2 regions of the Ancylomarina sp. genome follow, and region 1 is predicted to be linked to the other one. Evidence: riboswitches for the same ligand, from Rfam matches in the RefSeq annotation. Region 1 holds a riboswitch; the other holds the start of a gene.
What was found. Region 1 has a riboswitch for cobalamin ahead of ABY905_RS01755 (TonB-dependent receptor plug domain-containing protein). Riboswitches for the same ligand answer to the same signal wherever they lie in the genome.
Positions count from the first base shown of each region.

Region 2: it holds a riboswitch for cobalamin, as region 1 does, so the genes downstream of both, ABY905_RS03505 (sigma-54-dependent transcriptional regulator) here and ABY905_RS01755 (TonB-dependent receptor plug domain-containing protein) in region 1, are expected to answer to the same signal.

Region 1 is NZ_JBFFKR010000009.1:18,242-27,873, reverse strand. Features, by position in the region: gene ABY905_RS01760 (TonB-dependent receptor plug domain-containing protein) at 1-1,289, shown strand, start outside; cobalamin riboswitch at 1,436-1,643, shown strand; gene ABY905_RS01755 (TonB-dependent receptor plug domain-containing protein) at 1,731-3,641, shown strand; gene ABY905_RS01750 (DUF5074 domain-containing protein) at 3,652-4,737, shown strand; gene ABY905_RS01745 (dipeptidase) at 4,991-6,628, shown strand; gene ABY905_RS01740 (Re/Si-specific NAD(P)(+) transhydrogenase subunit alpha) at 7,076-8,203, shown strand; gene ABY905_RS01735 (NAD(P) transhydrogenase subunit alpha) at 8,215-8,529, shown strand; gene ABY905_RS01730 (NAD(P)(+) transhydrogenase (Re/Si-specific) subunit beta) at 8,536-9,632, shown strand, end outside.
Region 2 is NZ_JBFFKR010000022.1:14,051-23,682, reverse strand. Features, by position in the region: gene ABY905_RS03510 (ATP-binding protein) at 1-767, shown strand, start outside; gene ABY905_RS03505 (sigma-54-dependent transcriptional regulator) at 1,032-2,366, opposite strand; cobalamin riboswitch at 2,606-2,806, opposite strand; gene ABY905_RS03500 (penicillin-binding protein 1A) at 2,850-5,225, opposite strand; gene topA (type I DNA topoisomerase) at 5,445-7,868, shown strand; gene ABY905_RS03490 (type IX secretion system membrane protein PorP/SprF) at 8,134-9,051, shown strand; gene ABY905_RS03485 (SUMF1/EgtB/PvdO family nonheme iron enzyme) at 9,098-9,632, shown strand, end outside.

The DNA.
Region 1 (9,632 bases):
CCGGAGGTCTTGATGTCCTAGGGAAAATAGGCATACATTCAATTCGTTTATCACCTTTCTTTTCAAATGAAAATACTGAAATAATTGATCTTGGAAATGATGGCTACGGAAATCTTGAAAATGTTTATAAGAACTATGGCTTTCAGTTGAATGATGCTTTTCAGATAGGAGAGCATACTTTTGCTTTTGGTATCGATAATAAAACAGATAAATATCTGAGTAAGAATTACACAAAAGAGGGGGTTGGTGAGGCGCCTTATAAACCTGATTATCAAAATCGCAAAACAGGTGTTTTTGGTCAAATTCAATTTAAACTTTTTGATGGTAAATTGGATGCTTCAGTCGGAGGTCGAGGAGATTTTATCAAGTTTGGATTGGAAGCGGATAAATTTTTAGGTAATGCATCAAGTTCTGAAAAGTATGAGATTTTCACTAAAAATATGGGGTTGAAATATCATATCTGTAATCATTTATCGATTCATTCGACTTGGGGAGATGCTTTCTTAGCTCCTGATGCCTTTCAGGTTGCTGGATTTTATACTGTTGCATCCGGTTCTACAACAAAAGGTAATGCCGATTTGAAGGCAGAAAAAAGCAAGACTATTGATTTTGGTTTCAATTTTAAGAACTTCAAAAAAGGAATCAATTTTGATTTAACCTATTTTCAAACAAAGCATAAGAATAAGATAATCAAAGAATATCAAAATCCTGATGGGATTGCTAAGAATGGTGATGAGTTTTATACTTATATCAATGCTCAAAAAGCAGAAATGAATGGTATTGAGATGCTTGCCTCTTATGATTTTGGAGCACTAAGTGATTATGATTATTCACTTCGTTTATATTTGAATTATACGCATATGATTGATGCAAAAGTTGCCTATGAATTAGCTGGTAAGCCTGCTGAAGGGAGTATGAGATATGTGAGAGACAACACTGCATCATTTGGTATTGAGTTTGATAACCTAAAAGGATTCTCTACTTGTTTGAATGGTCGTTATATTGGACATCGTTATGAAGACAATTATATGGTGACTTATCCTGCGCCAACATATGCAAGGGCGCCTATCGTATTCAAAGGTAAAGAGGTTCGTCCTGAACTGATTGATGAGGCTTTGTTACGTCATCCGATTTCTTATGTTTTTGATTATTCGGCTTCGTATACTTTTAAAGAGAAGTATACAGTTGGAATAACAATTTCGAATTTATTAGACGAAAATTATACTGAGAAAGATGGTTACAATATGCCGGGAAGATCGTTAATAGCTAAATTGGCTTATCGATTCTAAAATCTATTAATTCACTTTAAAAGGGATGTTCCAATTGCGGAATATCCCTTTTTTTATGATGAAGAGTTTCTTATGTATTGATTTACAGTATTTTTAGATGTGGATTACAAATAAGAGATTTGGTGGTCTTATTTTGTTTTTTTTTATACATTTGCAGCGTAATTGGTTCTCGTGAATCTGACTTTTGTTGGATAGAGATTAAAAAGGGAATCCGGTGTAAGTCCGGAGCTGTTCCCGTAGCTGTAAGCTCAGAAAAAAGCTTTTTCACCACAATGCCACTGTCCGCTTCATGAAGATGGGAAGGCCGAAAAAGTTGAGTAAGTCAGAAGACCTGCCAATGCAAACTTATTTTTCAAAACATTCGGAGAAAATGTTTGGAAGACGATCGAATTGTTATTTCTGTTGTTCTATCCTAGTGTTTTCTTCTTTATCAATTATAAGATGAAGTTGAAATTTTTATTTGTGCTGTTGGTCTGTGTGATTAGCTCTGTTAGTTGGGGTCAAAGTGTTGGCATTGATACGATTCAGATTAGTTCGGTTGATATTTTGGCACCAAGACTTCAGCACTTTTCTACTACTGAAAAGACAGTGAAAATTGATTCTATTCTTATTCAGCGATATGGAGGAAGTGATTTGTCAAATATGCTTCAGAAGACTGCCTTGGTCAATGTATCATCAAATGGTTCATTGGGAGCTCTTTCAACTGTAGGATTGAGAGGGGCATCTGCGACACACACATCGGTGAATTGGAACGGAATCCCTGTTAATTCTCTTACAACAGGTTCTGCTGACCTATCTTTAATAAATGCTGGTTCTTTTGATAATGTTCAAGTGGTGTATGGTGCTACTGGTACATTATACGGATCAGGAACTTTAGGTGGGGCCATTGAATTATCAAATACGCCAGATTGGAAGAACAAATCTTCTGTAGGATTAATGTCTGAAATAGGCAGCTTCTCAAACTACAAAACCAAGCTTCACGGGAAATATTCTAATAAATGGTTTTCTTATTCAGGTCAAGCGTTTTTTCAGTATGGAAAAAATAACTTTTCATATACAGACAAATATGATTTTGGCTCACCTACTGAACGATTAAATCATAACCAGAACAGAGCTGTTGGGACAATTCAAGACTTGCATTTAAATATTAAAGAAAACTACATCGATTTGGGTGTTTGGTATCAGGTGAAAGAAAAGAATATCGGTGGTTTGATGGGGATAGGTAAACCAGTTAGTTTTCAGAAACAACGCGATTCTTCCTTTAAGGCTTTTGTGGGTTGGAAGAGGTTAATCGGTAAATTTAGATTGGAGGCCAAATCGGCATACTTGTCAGACTATTTGAAGTACACAGATAGAGGAAGTGCAAATAATATAGGGTATAAAATATATTCAGAAATTGAATCAAAACGTTGGCTAAATGATATGAACCTTAGATGGTATTTGTCCGATCAATGGAGTGTTGATGTTAATGGGAGATACAATTGGTTGAAGGGGATTACGAATAATTATAAAAGCAATATTCATGAAAATGAATCGCGAGTAACTCTGGCTGCTAAGTATACCCCTCAAATAGGAATTTTTATTTTCACCTATGGTAAAGAATGGAATTCAGAGGTTAATCCCCCTGAAATGTACTCTTTTAGTTCTTTAGTTCATCTAATCCCTTATATAATAGATTTTCGAGGTAAGGCATCTACGCATTACCGAAGACCAACATTTAATGAACGTTACTGGATTGATTCAGGAAACCTTGATTTGAAATCTGAAAAGGGATGGAATTACGAACTTGGTATGGTCATGCTTGCTCAAAAAGCTTTGTATGGAAGTCTTACTGTAGACCTAAATTTGTATAGGGCTCAAAATGATAATTTAATTGTGTGGAAACCGAGTTCTGGAACATTTTGGAGTCCAGAGAATATAGGGGAATCTGTTATTCAGGGAGTGGATATTGAGGCAACACATTTATTGGATGATATGAATTATAGTATTCGAACATCTTTAAAATATGCCTATAACGATTCATATAATGACGATAAGGAAAGTGAAAAATATAAAGAGACTCTAGCATATCGACCACATCATTTAATCAAGTTTTCTTCAGATTATTTCCGAGACAACTGGGATGTTGGAATCCTATCTACTTTTCGCTCAAAGACCAACACTTGGGAAGGGCAAAAGGTTGATGGAGATGTGCTTGTAGACATAAATGCTGGCTATCGTTTCAATACCAAATTTGCAAAAATTAAGTTGACAGGAAGAGTAGAAAACCTGTTTGATAAATCATATGAACTTGTTAGGTTTTACCCCATGCCTGGCAGAGCTTTTCACTTTGGGGTAAATGTAATTTTTTAATTAATTAGCTATGAAAAAGGTATTAAGTCTTGCATTGGGATTATTGATTGCAGGTTTTTCATTTGTATCATGTTCTGATGATGATAATAATGAAATCCCTAGATTAAAAGGAAATTTTGTATTGAATGAAGGGAATACGAATGGATCAATTAGTTTAATTGATACCGAAGATAAGGTGACACTTAACTACTTTGAGGCTGTTAATGGTATTCCATTGGGAAAATTCCCTCAGTCGATAGCTATGAACGATAAATATGTATTTATTGTTGTAACTACAACTTCGGGTGCTGGTTATGTTGAAGTTGTAACAGCCTCAGATTTTAAACACCATGCTACCATTGGAGGACTTTCTTATCCAAGAGAAATTGCTATTGATGGTAATAAAGCATATTTATCGAATGGTACAGGTGCGACTGGTTCTTATCCAAACTACGTTAAGCAAAATAATGAGATTCATGTTATTGATTTAAACACAATGGCCATTACTTCCGAAATTACTGTTGGAGCAGGTCCGGAAAAATTAATTATCTCAGGAGATGAATTATATGTTGCAAATAGCGGCGGATGGTCGAATGATGATAATACAGTTTCTGTGATTGATCTTGATACTGATAAAGTGATTAAAACCATTACGGTTAAGTCTTGTCCTAAGGATATGGTTAAAGATGCCAATGGTGATGTTTGGGTTTATTGTTCAGGTGTAGCTGATTATTCAAACTGGCCAAATGTTGTTTATGCTGGATCTGGTATTTCTAAAATTGATGGGAATACACATGAAGTAACTTCATTTGCACTTACTACTTTAAGTACAACTGGAATCAAGAACATTGCAATCAGCAAGGATAAAAAGACAATTTATTATATGTCTGATGCTGTTTATGCTATGGATATTACAGCTACTGCCTTACCAACAACAAAATTTATCGATGCAACATTCTACGGAATGGATATAAATCCTACGAATGGTAATCTTTGGATGTGTGAAGCGGTAGATGCAACAACTGCTGGTAAAGTACATGTGTATAATCAGGATGCTGAAAAAGTGAAAGAATTTACAGTTGGAACAATGCCTAATTCAACAACATTTAGCAACTAATTCGCTAAGAAAATCTTTTCAAGATATAAGGGAACTTCCGCTGGGAGTTCCTTTTTTTATGTCTCTTAATGGCTTATTGCTTTATTTTGTTTGAGATAAATAAGAAAGCTTCTATTTTACACATGTTCTCTGTTTTTATCTCTAGTAGTACTTTGTTTATTTGAGACCTTTTAATAATTTCGGAAGGTTTAGATCTTGAATACCAATAGAACTGACCGTAATCCCCGAAAAACTTAACCTCAATCATTAACCTATGCACAAAACATTTCTATTTTTGTTAATCGTATTTATTCAAGCCAATACCATCTTTGATGTTTCTGCTTGTACGAATTTTATTGTTACCAAAGGCGCTTCAAAGGATGGTTCCGTTATGGTTGTTTATACCTGCGATGGCGAATTCCATCCTCGCTTAAGAGTGGTGGACGCAGTAGATTATAAGCCAGGAGAAATGCTTGAAATAAAAGATTGGAGTGGCAATGTTTTAGGTGAGATTAAACAAGTATTACACACCTATGCTATTGTTGGACCACATATGAATGAGCATCAGGTATCCATAGGAGAAACAACTTTTGGAGGAAGAGCCGAATTGGTTAATTCTTCAAATCTACTTCATTATTGGACTCTGATGCAACTCGCTCTTAAACGATCGAAGACGGCACTGGAAGCTGTAAAAGTAATGACAACTTTAGCCGAAGAATATGGCTTTAACTGCGAAGGAGAATCCTTTTCTATCGCCGATGCCAATGAAGCCTGGATTCTTGAAATGGCAGGAACTGGCGAAGGTGGAAAAGGTGCTGTTTGGGTAGCCAGAAAAATACCCAACGGCTACATTTCAGCCCATGCCAACAAATCCAGAATCGGAGAATTTCCTTTAGATGATCCTGAGAATTGTCTTTATTCCAAGAATGTGATAGACTTAGCCATTGAGAAAGGCTATTACAATCCTGAATCCGGAGAGCCATTCCGATTTAATGAAGCTTATGATCCATCCAATCCTTCCAATTTAAGGTATTGTGAATCACGTGTATGGAGTATGTTTAACCGATGCGCACCATCACTGGAATTGTCAACAGATTATCATCGTGGCGTTGTAGGCGCTGAGCGATACCCTTTATGGATAAAACCAGATACTAAATTGGATGTTAAAGCGGTTTCATATTTGATAAGAGATCATTACGAAGGAACTGCATTTGATATGACCAAAGGGATAGAAGCTGGCCCATTCGGAAGCCCAAACCGTTGTCGTCCTCTAGTTCTTGAAGTAGAAGGAAAAACAGCTGTTTGGGAGAGATCTATTTCCACAAGAAACACAGCCTTTTCTTTTATTGCTCAATCACGATCGTGGTTGCCAAACGAAATTGGAGGTGTGTTATGGTATGGTTATGATGATACCTATTACACATGTTATACACCTGTTTATTCTTGTACGAAAAAAATACCTGAGATTTGGGGACAGGGATCTCTTCAGAAATTCTCTTGGGATTCTGCTTGGTGGAGATTTAATTTCGTATCTAATTACTCCGATTTAAGGTATTCGGATATGATTCAGGATATCCAAAAAGTACAAAGAGAATTGGAAGATAAATTCTTCACTTATATTCCTGCTATCGATAAGGCTGCAGGTGAATTGTATAAAACAGATCCAAAATTAGCCGCAGATTTTCTTTCAGATTTCTCTAATGATCAACTCGATTTAGTTGCAGAAAGATGGCTTGAACTAGCAGAACACTTGATTACGAAATATAATGATGGTTATATCAAAGATGAAAAAGGAAGAGCTAAAACAGTAGGCTATTCGCAAGAGTGGATTAAAAAAGTGATTCAGGATAAACCAGATCATTTGCTACCTGTCTGGGAAAAAGAAAAAGCTGTGGAACCCAGTAATTATTAATAGATTAATTGCTGAAGCAATTTATAGATTGTCTTGTCCTGATATAACATTACTTTTTTGTAACGCTATATCAGGACTAGTCAGATTACAATTTAAAGAAGGACCTTTCTAGTAAAAGTTCCTTCTTTTTTTTTGTGCCTAATTTAGGAATTGATGTAAAATACCTAGATGTAGTGATTTTTCATATCAGAAGGAGAAAGGGAATGATTTTATGCTAGTATTCTAATTTAAATATCTAGATTTAATATAGAATCAGTCTAAACAACGATTCGCTTATTCAGGCACAATTAAGAGAGGATAAAGCCTCTTATTTGAATTTGTTTGCGAAAAGTTCATAATAGCAATTTCAAATGTGCCTATTAAAAGCTATATTTATTGGACAATGCTTTATAAATGAAGCTATTCTACTGTAAAAATATCAATCGAAATTAACTATAAACAAAGCCTATGATTTTAGGATTATTGAAGGAGCAAGGCGCTGAGCAGCGTGTGGCTCTTTTACCAGAAATTGTCTCTAAGCTGGTTCAAGCAAAAGTGGAAGTATGTATAGAGACGGGTGCAGGAACTAAAGCCTTCCAAAAAGACGAAGCATATCGTAACGCTGGAGCAACAATCGCTGAAAGAGATGAACTGTTAAAGAAGGCCGATCTTTTTGTTCAAATTAGTGAGCCAAGTATAGAATTAATTCAAAGCCTTAGTGAGAAACAAGTTTGGTTGAGTCAATTTAATCCACTTTGGAATACGGATTTGGTAAAGTCATTTTTAACGAATGGTATAACCAGCTTTAGTATGGATTCTATTCCAAGAACAACTCGAGCACAAGCAATGGATGTCTTATCATCTATGGCAACTGTTGCAGGTTATAAAGCCGTACTTCAGGCTGCCAATGAACTCCCTAACTTTTTTCCTATGTTTATGACAGCAGCAGGTACCATTCGTCCCGCTACCGTTTTAATTTTAGGTGCTGGTGTTGCTGGTTTACAGTCTATTGCTATAGCTCGTAAGTTAGGTGCACAAGTTGAAGCTTTTGATGTGCGATCGGCAGTTAAGGAAGAGGTGAATAGCCTTGGAGCTAAATTCGTAGAGGTTGAAGGTGCTATTGATGATTCTGCAGCTGGAGGTTATGCTGTAGAGCAAACAGAGGAATTCAAGAAGAAACAGCAAGAAGCGATTAATGATCATGCAGCTAAAGCGGATGTGATTATTTGTACGGCTCAAATTCCTGGTAGAAAAGCTCCTCTCTTAATTCCAACTGAGGCTGTTGAGCGTATGAGACCCGGTTCTGTTATTATTGATTTGGCAGCATCGAGTGGTGGAAATTGCGAATTGACAAAAAATAGTGAAACTGTAATTTATGATGAGGTTAAGATTATTGGTCAGTCAGACTATCCATCTCTAATGCCTATTGATGCCAGTAAAATGTTTGGTAAAAATGTCTTCAACTTCTTACAGTTGCTGATAGCCGAAGATGGTTCATTAAATCTGAATTTTGAAGATGATATTGTAAAAGGTACATGTATCACTCATTCAGGGGAAATTTATAATGAACGTGTCAAATCAGTTGTTGAATCCTAAATCAAATACAAATGGAACAAATACTCGTCTATTTTTTTACATATAAGGAGGCAATTTTTGTGATTGCCCTATCCATATTCTTGGGAATTGAAGTCATATCCAATGTTCCCTCAGTTCTTCACACACCTCTCATGTCGGGAGCCAATGCTATTAGTGGTGTTATTATTATCGGTGGAATCATTTTAGTAGGTCATGCCGATACCACAACACTTTCTTTGGAACTCATACTTGGTTTTTTTGCTGTCATATTCGGAACACTCAATGTAGTGGGTGGTTTTGTGGTGACAGATCGCATGTTGGAAATGTTTAAAAAGAAGAAAAAATAAGAAGATATGGAACAAATAATAGGAACTATAAATGGGATTGATTTTACTTTGGGAGAATCGATACTCGAACTAAGTTATTTAATTTCAGCTCTTCTTTTTGTTGTTGGATTGAAATTGTTAAGTCATCCTGAAACGGCTCGACGGGGTAATTTTTACGCTGGAGGAGGTATGGTTTTAGCCATGATAACAACCTTGCTTTTGCATAAAGATACTGGAGGAAACGGTATTTCATTGACTAATGTTTGGATAATTTTATCAGCCATAACCGTTGGGTCAGTTATTGGTTGGATTGTTGCGCGTCGTGTGAAAATGACAGCTATGCCACAATTGGTCTCTTTATTTAATGCATCTGGAGGTGCGGCTTCTGCCTTGGTTGCTTTGCTCGAATTTCCCAATGCAGATATGAATAATCTGGGTTCAGTCCTGGTTACCATTCTGGGTTTAATTATCGGCTCAGTTGCCTTTTCTGGCTCTGTGGTCGCCTATGGTAAACTGGATGGTAAGGTGAAAGATATTTTTTCAGGTATCATGACATATGTGAATTTACTTCTATTAGTAGCAGTCGTGGTTATTTCGGTATTTATCATGATTTCAGGTCAAACACCTGTGCAACTAAATTGGGCAATCTATTTATTACTGGGTGTTTCTCTTTTATATGGTATCATGTTCGTGATGCCAATTGGTGGGGCCGATATGCCAGTGGTTATTTCCTTACTGAATAGTTTTACCGGAATTGCAGCTGCTATGGCAGGTTTTATCTACAACAATCAGGCAATGATTTTGGGAGGTATTCTTGTTGGAGCAGCGGGCACAATTCTAACCTTACTGATGTGTAAGGCTATGAACCGCTCTTTATTGAATGTGATTATTGGTTCCTTTGGAGGCGGTGGCGCTTCAGCTTCTAATCAGGAAGGTGGCGATATGAAGGAAATCAGTTTGAGCGATGCATCCATCTTGTTGTCTTATTCAAAGTCAGTCGTGATAGTTCCTGGTTATGGTTTAGCTGTAGCCCAGGCACAGCATGTTTGTCATGAGTTAGAAGAGATATTGAGTGGAAAGGGCGTTAATGTTCGTTTTGCCATTCACCCTGTAGCTGGTCGTAT
Region 2 (9,632 bases), on a different contig from region 1:
AAAAAAGGATTTTGGTGGCTGAAGATGATGAGTACAGTTCGCTTCTGATGCAAACTATTTTTAAAGGATGGAATCTAAATCCAAGCTTTGTAAATAATGGCTTGAAGGCTCTGGAGTGTATGCAAAATAGCAAGTTTGATATCCTACTGACTGATATTCATATGCCAGAAATGGGAGGTGTGGACTTATGCAAATATATTCGTACTAATCTAAAATCAAAGATGCCTATTATTGCTTTAACAGCGAATGTGCGTCAAGTTGATTTGGATAAATATATCAAAGAAGGTATGTCAGCCTACTTACTGAAGCCTTTTGAAGAAGATGCATTACTGGAAACCCTATGTAAGCAATTGAAGATCGAAGTTGAAATGAGTCCGGTGGAGGAAGTGAAATCATTATATGAAACGAGCCATCTATTATTTGATTTATCAGAAGTGGAGAAATTCTCGGGAGGTGATAATGCCTTAGTTAATAAGATTCTGACTAGCTTCACGCGAATAGCCAAGGAGAGTCTTCAGCTCCTTAAAGATGCTAGTGATGGCAAGCATTATAAGCAGATAGGTGAAATTGCCCATAGAATGTTGAGCTCTTACCGACAGCTTAAAATAGAGTCTGCAAGTGATATTTTGATTGAATTAGAAAAAATGATTCATCAAGAGCCTGATGAGCTAATGAGTATTGAAGAGGTGAATCGTGCTATTAATAAACTTGAGGAATTATCAAATCAGATTTTTAAACAAATTGAAGACTTGCAAGAGAACCCTTAATTGAGTTTGACGTCTACAGTTTTCCACCTATAAACATTCTGAAATATTTCGTGTGTGAGTAAAATGGAATATAGAAATCCCATCTTGTTTTTTTTGTCAGGTAAGACAAGAATAAACCATCAATAAGAGGTCTGAAAAACAAGAAATAGACAATGATGAATTGACTAATGTCTAATTCGGGTTTGTAGATAAGAATGAACGGAGCACACACAGTCAAATAGTAAAGGAAAAAAACTAGAAATTTTGTTGTCATTCTATTTTAAATTAACCTTCTATACCATATTGCTTCATCTTAGTATAAAGCGTTTTTCTGTCGATATTGAGTAAGCGTGCTGCCTTTGATTTATTGTTGTTGACTTCTCTCAAAATATCAATAATCTTATCTCTTTCTGTTGAAGCCTGAATAAGTTTCAAGTCAGTCGTATTATCAGCTATACTTGTCGATTCCTGATAGTGGAGTATTTCGGGAGGCAAGGCTGATGTTTCGAGACGTTCACCAGTGCTTAAAAGTAAGGCTCTTCGAATCACATTTCTAAGCTCTCTTAAATTTCCTGGCCAACTGTATGCTTTTAGTTTCTGAATAAATTCATCAGAAAAGTGATTGATATTTTTATTGAGTTCCTGATTGGATAGGTTTAGGAAATTATCAGCGAAAAGCTTGATGTCTTCTTTTCTATCACGAAGAGCTGGAACTGAAATCTTGAATTCGTTCAAGCGGTGGTATAAATCTTCTCTAAAATTAGACTTATTAACCTCTTTAATTAGATCTTCATTGGTTGCAACGAGTATTCTAACGTCAGTATCAATATCATTATTACTACCAAGCTGACGAATTTTTTTTTCTTGAATAGCCCTTAATAGTTTGATCTGGATTTCGTAGGATAAATTTCCAATCTCATCCAGGAAGAGTGTCCCCCCTTTGGCAAATTCAAACTGACCTTTTTTATCGGTAATGGCACCAGTAAAAGAGCCTTTATTGTGACCAAAAAGTTCACTTCCTGCTAACTCATTGGATAAGGCTCCACAGTCTACTGCCACAAAATTTTTATCCTTTCGGGCACTGGCCTCATGAATTCGTCGAGCTACAATTTCTTTTCCTGTTCCACTTTCTCCCTCAATAATCACAGACATATCAGTTGGAGCAACCAGATTGATATACTGATCGATCTGAACAGAATTAGGACTTTTACCACGAATGAATTCGATTTTTTTAGTTTTACCAACTTCCTCAACAGTTTTAGATTTTTCTATTGCGGAATTGATAAGGACGAGAATTTCTTCAGGATTGAGAGGTTTTGTTATGTACTCGTAAGCTCCCAGTTTTATGGCATTCACGGCTGTTCGAATTTCAGCATAAGATGTCATGATGATGACAGGCATGTGAGGATTCAAACTCTTTATTTGCTTGAGAAGATCAAGGCCATTGATATCAGGTAAACGAAAATCACTAATGACCAAGTTCGGCTTAAAGCTGCCAAATTTTTTTAATCCTTCATTGGCAGAAAAGGCGATATCAGATTCGAAACCTTTTTTATTAAGTAGGCCTTGAAGCATGATACAGATCGTAGGATCATCGTCTATAATGAGGATTTTATTCATAATGAGCTTATCGGGATGCTAAACTGTGAAAGTCAATTTAAACAAAATTAAGTAAAAAGCTTTGACGGAATACTATGAGTTTGAAAAAAAATAAAGGATTGTAAGCTTGCTATCGCAATTTTACAATCCTTTTAACAGTTACTTATGAATTTTTACGAGCAGATCTATGGCAAAGATCAACTCTGCTTGCGTCAAAAAAGTGAAAGGTTACAGAGACTTTCTGCTTTTCTTACCCGAAAGCTAAACTCAAGATTATAGGCAGGTCTTCTGGCTTATCTCAATTTTGAACACCTTCCCGTCCGCTTCAGGCTGACAGTGGTCTTTCGTTCAAAATACAGATTCGAAAAATTTCGAATCAAGAATTACAGCTGCGGGGACAGCTCCTGTTTTTAACAGGATTCCCTATTATTCCTTTCGGAACCCAAATCGTTTTGCAAGTTTAATCAAAAATTATAATTTGCCAATAATATTAGATGACTGATTTTAAAAGAAATCTTCTTCTTCATTTTGGATTAAACCCTTATTTCTTGGGTTTTTAGATTGAGTGTTACAATCCAGATCAATATTGAAACCTATAGGTTTTTCAAACTTGCCTTTCGGTATATTTAAAGATTCATCAGCATATACTTTTTGCATATATAGTCCCCAAATTGGTAAAGCCATATTAGCTCCTTGTCCTTGAGTAATTCCTTCGAAATGGATGGCTCTATCTTCAGCTCCAACCCAAACTCCAGAGACCAGATTGGGTGTAACACCCATAAACCAACCATCCGAATGATTTTGGGTGGTTCCTGTTTTTCCCCCAATAGGGTTACGAAGGTTGTACTTCCATCTCAGGCGCCCAGCTGTTCCTCGATTCACAACACCTTCAAGAAGGTTGGTCATCAGGTAAGCTGTTTTAGCACTCATCGCCTCACGTTTTTGAGGGATTGAGCGAGCAATCTCATTTCCTTTGCTATCTTCAATTCTTGAAATAAAACGAGGTTTAATATAAACGCCTTTGTTTGCATAAGTAGCATAGGCTCCTACCATTTCACGAACTGTAATTTCGGATGTTCCTAAGAATATTGAAGGCACAGGATCAATTCGACTGACGATACCCATCTTTTTTGCCATTTCGACAATTGCATTGGGTTTGAACTGTTTCAAAACCCAGCCAGAGATATTGTTTACAGAATTCGCCAGCCCCCATCTAAGGGTTACCATCTCTCCAGAACGTTTGCTTGTAGAGTTTCTTGAGGTCCATGTTGTTCCGTCACCGACATCAAAAGTCTGTGCAATATTTGGAACTTTATCGCATGGTGTTAATCCCTCTTGCATGGCTACTGTGTACAGGAATGGTTTGATGATAGAACCAACTTGGCGCTTACCATTATTTACCATATCGTACATAAAGTATTTGTAATTTGGTCCACCTACGTAGGCTCTAACTTCGCCTGTTTGTGGAACCATAGACATAAAACCAGCTCTAAGAAATCCCTTATAATACAGCATAGAATCGTTAGGTGACAATATAGTATCACGCTCCCCTTTCCAGGTGAAGATTCTCATTGGGGTAGGTGTTTCAAAAATACTTTTAATAGAATCAAGAGAAATATCTTTGTCTTTTAGAACACGGAACCTTTCACTTCTTCTCATTGATAAGTATAAATTCCGTTCTACGGCTTCGTCGTCTAAATCATCAGAAAAAGGAGGATTTTTGTGATATCTCTTCTCATTGTCAAAAGCAGGTTGTAAATCAAGGCCTAAATGCTCTCTGACGGCTTGCTCGGCATATTTCTGCATACGAGAATCAATGGTCGTATATATTTTTAAACCATCCTTATAAATATTATAGGATTCTCCATCTGCTTTTTTATTTTTATTACACCATCCAAAAAATGGGTTATTCTTCCATTGAAGAGAATCTTCAATAAATTGTTGTTTATTCCACGAAGGATATCGACTTTCTAGGGGTTTTCTTGCTGTAAGGCTTGTTCTTAAATATTCTCTAAAATACGTTGCACTTCCTCTTCGGTGGTCAACTTTTTGGTAATCCAGGTTAAGAGGTAAAAGCTTTAGAGAATCGTATTGCTGTTGCTCAAGATAGTTATACTTCACCATTTGGCTTAAGACAACATTACGCCTATCTAAAGTCAATTCAGGTCGGCGAAGTGGATTGTAGTATGAAGAGTTTTTAGCCATACCAACTAACATTGCGGACTGTTCAACTTTAAGCGAATCGGGAGTTGTATTAAAATATACGCGGGCTGCAGATTTAACACCTACAGCTAAGTTTAAGAAATCGTACTTATTTAAATACATGGTAAGAATTTCTTCTTTGGTATAGCTACGTTCAAGTTTAACACTGATAACCCACTCACGAAATTTTCGGAAGACCATATCAACCTTGCTGCTGAAGCGCTCTCTTGGGAAAAGCATTTTAGCCAATTGTTGCGAAAGCGTACTTCCTCCACCAGCATTTTTGTTGGCAGTAACTAATCCTTTAGCAACACGAGCAAGACCTATTAAATCAATACCTGAGTGATCGTAGAACCTAACATCTTCGGTTGCCACTAAAGCATGAACCATATCAGGAGATAATTCTTCGTATTTTACGAAACTTCTGTTTTGGAAATAGAATTTTCCAAGGAGAACCTTATCTGCAGAATAAATTTCGGTGGCCAAACTATTTTTGGGATTCTCAAGCTCTTCGAAACTCGGCATAAAACCAAAATTTCCATTTGAAACCCCCATAAATAAAAAGAATACACTTAAGACTATAAATGAAAACATAGCCCAGAATGCAATGATATATTTTTTTAAATTTTCAGATACTTCAGTTTTGTTGTCTGTATTATTAAGATCTGACTCAGTCATATTATCTAAAATTAATTGTTGTTCTGCTTTGTTTGTATGCAATTCGTTCGTAAAAATAGTAAATAAAACAACAAATCTTATGAGTATGTTTTTCCTCAAAATACGACCCCTAAAATAAAGAGTTTTGAAAATTAGTATCATAAAATTTGGAACTTAGGGATCATATGTTTTTACTTTGCACAAAATTTAAGAGCACGATTTTCCATAAATATTGATGCGATGGTAGAGAATTTAGTTATTGTTGAGTCCCCTGCAAAGGCGAAAACAATCGAAAAGTTTTTAGGAGACAGTTTTCTTGTGAAGTCCAGTTTTGGGCATATCCGAGATCTTGACAAGAAGGATTTTGGTATTGATATCAAGAACAACTTTACGCCTAAATATATTGTTTCGACGGACAAAAAGAAAGTTGTAACAGAACTAAAGAAGTTGGCGAAGGAAGCAAAAACGGTTTGGATAGCTTCCGATGAGGACCGCGAGGGAGAGGCAATTGCTTGGCATTTGTTTGAGGAACTTAAATTAAAGAAAGAGAATACAAAACGTATTGTTTTTCATGAAATTACAAAAGAGGCAATTCTAAATGCAGTAGAAAATCCACGTCAGATAGATGAGAATTTGGTAAATGCTCAACAGGCTCGTCGAATCCTTGATAGACTTGTAGGATTTGAGATCTCACCTGTCTTGTGGAAAAAGGTTAAACCTTCTTTATCGGCGGGACGTGTGCAGTCTGTGGCTGTTCGTCTTATCGTTGAAAGAGAACGTGAGATCATTGCTTTTAAATCGAAATCATTTTATAAGGTTGTGGCTCATTTCTTAGTTACAGATAAAAATGGTTCGAATAAAGTATTGAAATCGGAACTTCCTAAACGTTTCGACACCAAAGAAGAAACACTAAAGTTTTTGGAGTCATGTAAAAATGCAGAATATCATATCAATGATATTGTGAAGAAGCCATCTGTTAGAAAGCCGGCTGCACCTTTTACAACTTCAACCTTGCAGCAGGAAGCGAGTCGGAAGTTAGGATTTTCAGTTTCTCAAACAATGACAGTTGCTCAGCGTTTGTATGAGGCTGGACATATTACCTATATGAGAACAGACTCCGTAAACTTGTCTGAGACAGCTTTGAAGACTGCCAAAGAGGAAATTACACGTTTGCATGGTGCAGACTATGTGAAGATTAGAAAATATAGTACAAAGAGTAAAGGTGCTCAAGAGGCTCACGAGGCTATTCGTCCTGCATACCTTAATAAGGATCGTGTAGAGGGTGAGTCAAATGAAAAGCGTCTTTATGATTTGATTTGGAAGCGTACTATTGCTTCTCAAATGAGCGATGCTTTGCTCGAAAAAACAAATATTAAAATCAGTATTTCAACAAATGAGGAAAAGTTTGTTGCAACTGGTGAGATGATCAAATTCGAAGGTTTCCTTAAGGTTTATTTGGAATCAACTGACGATGAAGAACAGAAACAAGAAGAATCTCTTCTTCCACAAGTAAGTATTGGTGATAAATTAGAGAATGAGTACATTAAAGCTATTCAGAATTTCACGCACCATCCTCCACGATTTACAGAGGCAAGTTTGGTTAAAAAACTTGAGGAATTAGGGATCGGTCGTCCATCAACATATGCACCAACAATTACTACTGTTCAAAACAGAGGTTATGTTGTTAAAGAAACACGTGATGGTGTACAACGTCAGTATGAGGTCTTCAATCTAATCGACAACTTGATTGAAGAAGAGATGAAAAGTCAAATAACTGGAGCTGAGAATAAGAAATTATTCCCCTCGGATATTGGAATGGTTGTTACTGATTTTCTGGTAAAGCATTTCTCAAATATTATGAACTACAACTTTACAGCTGATGTAGAGAAAGAATTCGATGAGATTGCTCTAGGTAACTCAATTTGGTATGAAATGATTGGGAAATTTTATTTTCCTTTCCACGAAAATGTTGAGAAAACACTTGAAACATCTGACCGTTCTACAGGAGAAAGAATTCTTGGTGAAGATCCAAAAACAGGTAAAGTTATTCTAGTTCGTATTGGACGTTACGGGCCAATGGCTCAATTAGGTGAAAGTGCAGAGGGGGACGAAGAAAAACCAAAATTTGCCAGCTTACTAGCAGGTCAGCATCTTGAAACTATAACTCTTGATGAGGCGATTGATCTTTTTAAACTGCCTAGGGACTTAGGCTTATACGAAGATAAAAAAGTGGTTGTTGCAATTGGGCGTTTTGGACCATATGTTCGTCACGATAGTAAATTCTCATCACTAGAGAAGGATGTTGATGATCCAATGACGATCGATTTGGAAAGAGCAATTGTTTTAATTGAAGAGAAGCGCGAGAAGGATCGCTTGAAGCATATTAAGTCTTTCGAAGAAGATGCTGATATCCAGGTCTTGAACGGTCGCTGGGGACCATATATAGCTTATCAAAAAGAAAATTACAGATTGGCTAAAGATATTGATCCAACATCTCTTTCTTATAAAGATTGTTTGAAAATAATTAAGGATACGCCTCAGAAGAAGAAAAAAACAACTGCAGCAAATAAAACAACAGCGGTAAAGAAGAAGGCTCCAGCTAAGAAAAAAGCTGTAGCTAAAAAGGCGACAGCTACAAAGAAAAAAACGGTTGTCAAGAAATAAAGAATAAATTTTTATTCAAATATTGAATAACTCAAGAATCCAACGATATATTTCGTTGGGTTCTTTTTTTTTTGTGTGTTTTATTGACAATTTAATACCGAAAAATTCAAGAAAAGTGTAATTTTATATATAGCTTGTTTAATGTAAAATATGTGTTTTGTTTGACTAAAGTGACCTCTACTTTGATGAAGCTTGTAAAAGATGAATATTATTGCTTACTTTACAGCAACCAGATTATCATTAGTACAGTATCTGTTTCTATTTTATGAGAAAAATATTTTTCATCATATTGGCTGTTGGGATAAGCTTTGTGTCTAAAGCTCAGCAGGATCCTCAGTTCAGCCAAAATATGTATAACTTACTCACTTTTAACCCTGCATTTGCAGGTGTTGGTGATGAAATGACAGGATCTATTATTAACCGCCAGCAGTGGATCGGATTTGATGATGCTCCTGTTTCTACGGCTTTCAATGGGAATGTGCCGCTGAAAATTGGGCGTAGAATGCATGGTTTGGGTTTAACAGTAATGAGTGATAAATTGGGTGTTGAAAACAAAACCAATATAAAGTTTCAATACGCTTATCAGTTTAAAATATTTAATGGTATTTTGAATGCTGGTTTAAGTGTCGGATTACAAAATAATGCATTAAAAGGAGAATGGAAAGCTTTGGATGATGGAGATGTTCTTTTAACTGGAGGAAATATTGATGCAAATAAAATTGTTTTTGATGCAGGCTTAGGCTTCTATTATAGAAGTAAAACATTATATTTAGGTGCATCAACAACTCATATTAATAAGCCAAACGTGGCTTATAATGAAAGTCTTGAAACATATTTGTATAGACATTATTATTTCATGGGTGGGTATAAGCATGCTCTGAACTACCAGATTGATATTGTACCATCGTTTTTTGTTAAAACAGATGCGATAAGTACACAATATGACATCAATACGAATGTTGTATACAATAAAAAATACCGTGGTGGCGTTTCCTATAGAGTAGACGACGCTTTTGTTTTTTTAGTAGGAATATTATTAAAGAATGGATTAGATATAGGTGTTGCTTATGATATTTCTGTATCAGATATTAAAAAGCCTTCATTAGAATTTATGTTGGCTTATCATTTTACACCGAGTTTAATTAAGCGGAAGCAGAAATATAAGAGTATTCGCTTCCTGTAGAAGAAAAATGTATTAAAAATCAGTGCTTAGCACGAATCATAGAGTTATGAATAAATTTGTTGTTTTTATCGGAGTTATTTTTCTATTAGCATTGTCTAGCTGTGGTCGTAGAAACGAAGGTGGCGAATTGGTTGGTGCTGCACAAAGAGGGAAATATATGGAACCTATTCCACATGGTATGGTTCTTATTCCTAGTGGAAGTTTTACCCAAGGAATCAATGATCAGGATGCAACCTGGGCATTAAATTCTCAATCGAAACGTACTTCTATCGGGGCTTTCTGGATGGATGAAACAGAGATTACTAATAATGAGTACCGTCAGTTTGTAGAGTGGGTACGTGATTCTATAGCTAGAACCAAACTAGGTGAGCAATTTGAAGAGTTTTTGAATTCTGAAGATGAGAATGGTAATCTTATTGAACCTCCAACACTTAATTGGAATACAGAAATTGATTGGGATAATGAGGAGTATGCTGAACTTCTTGAAGAAATGTATGTGCCTGAGCACGAAAGATTCTCGAGCAGAAAAGAAATTGATGCAAGAAAATTAGTTTTTTCTTTTCAATGGGTCGACTTTAAGC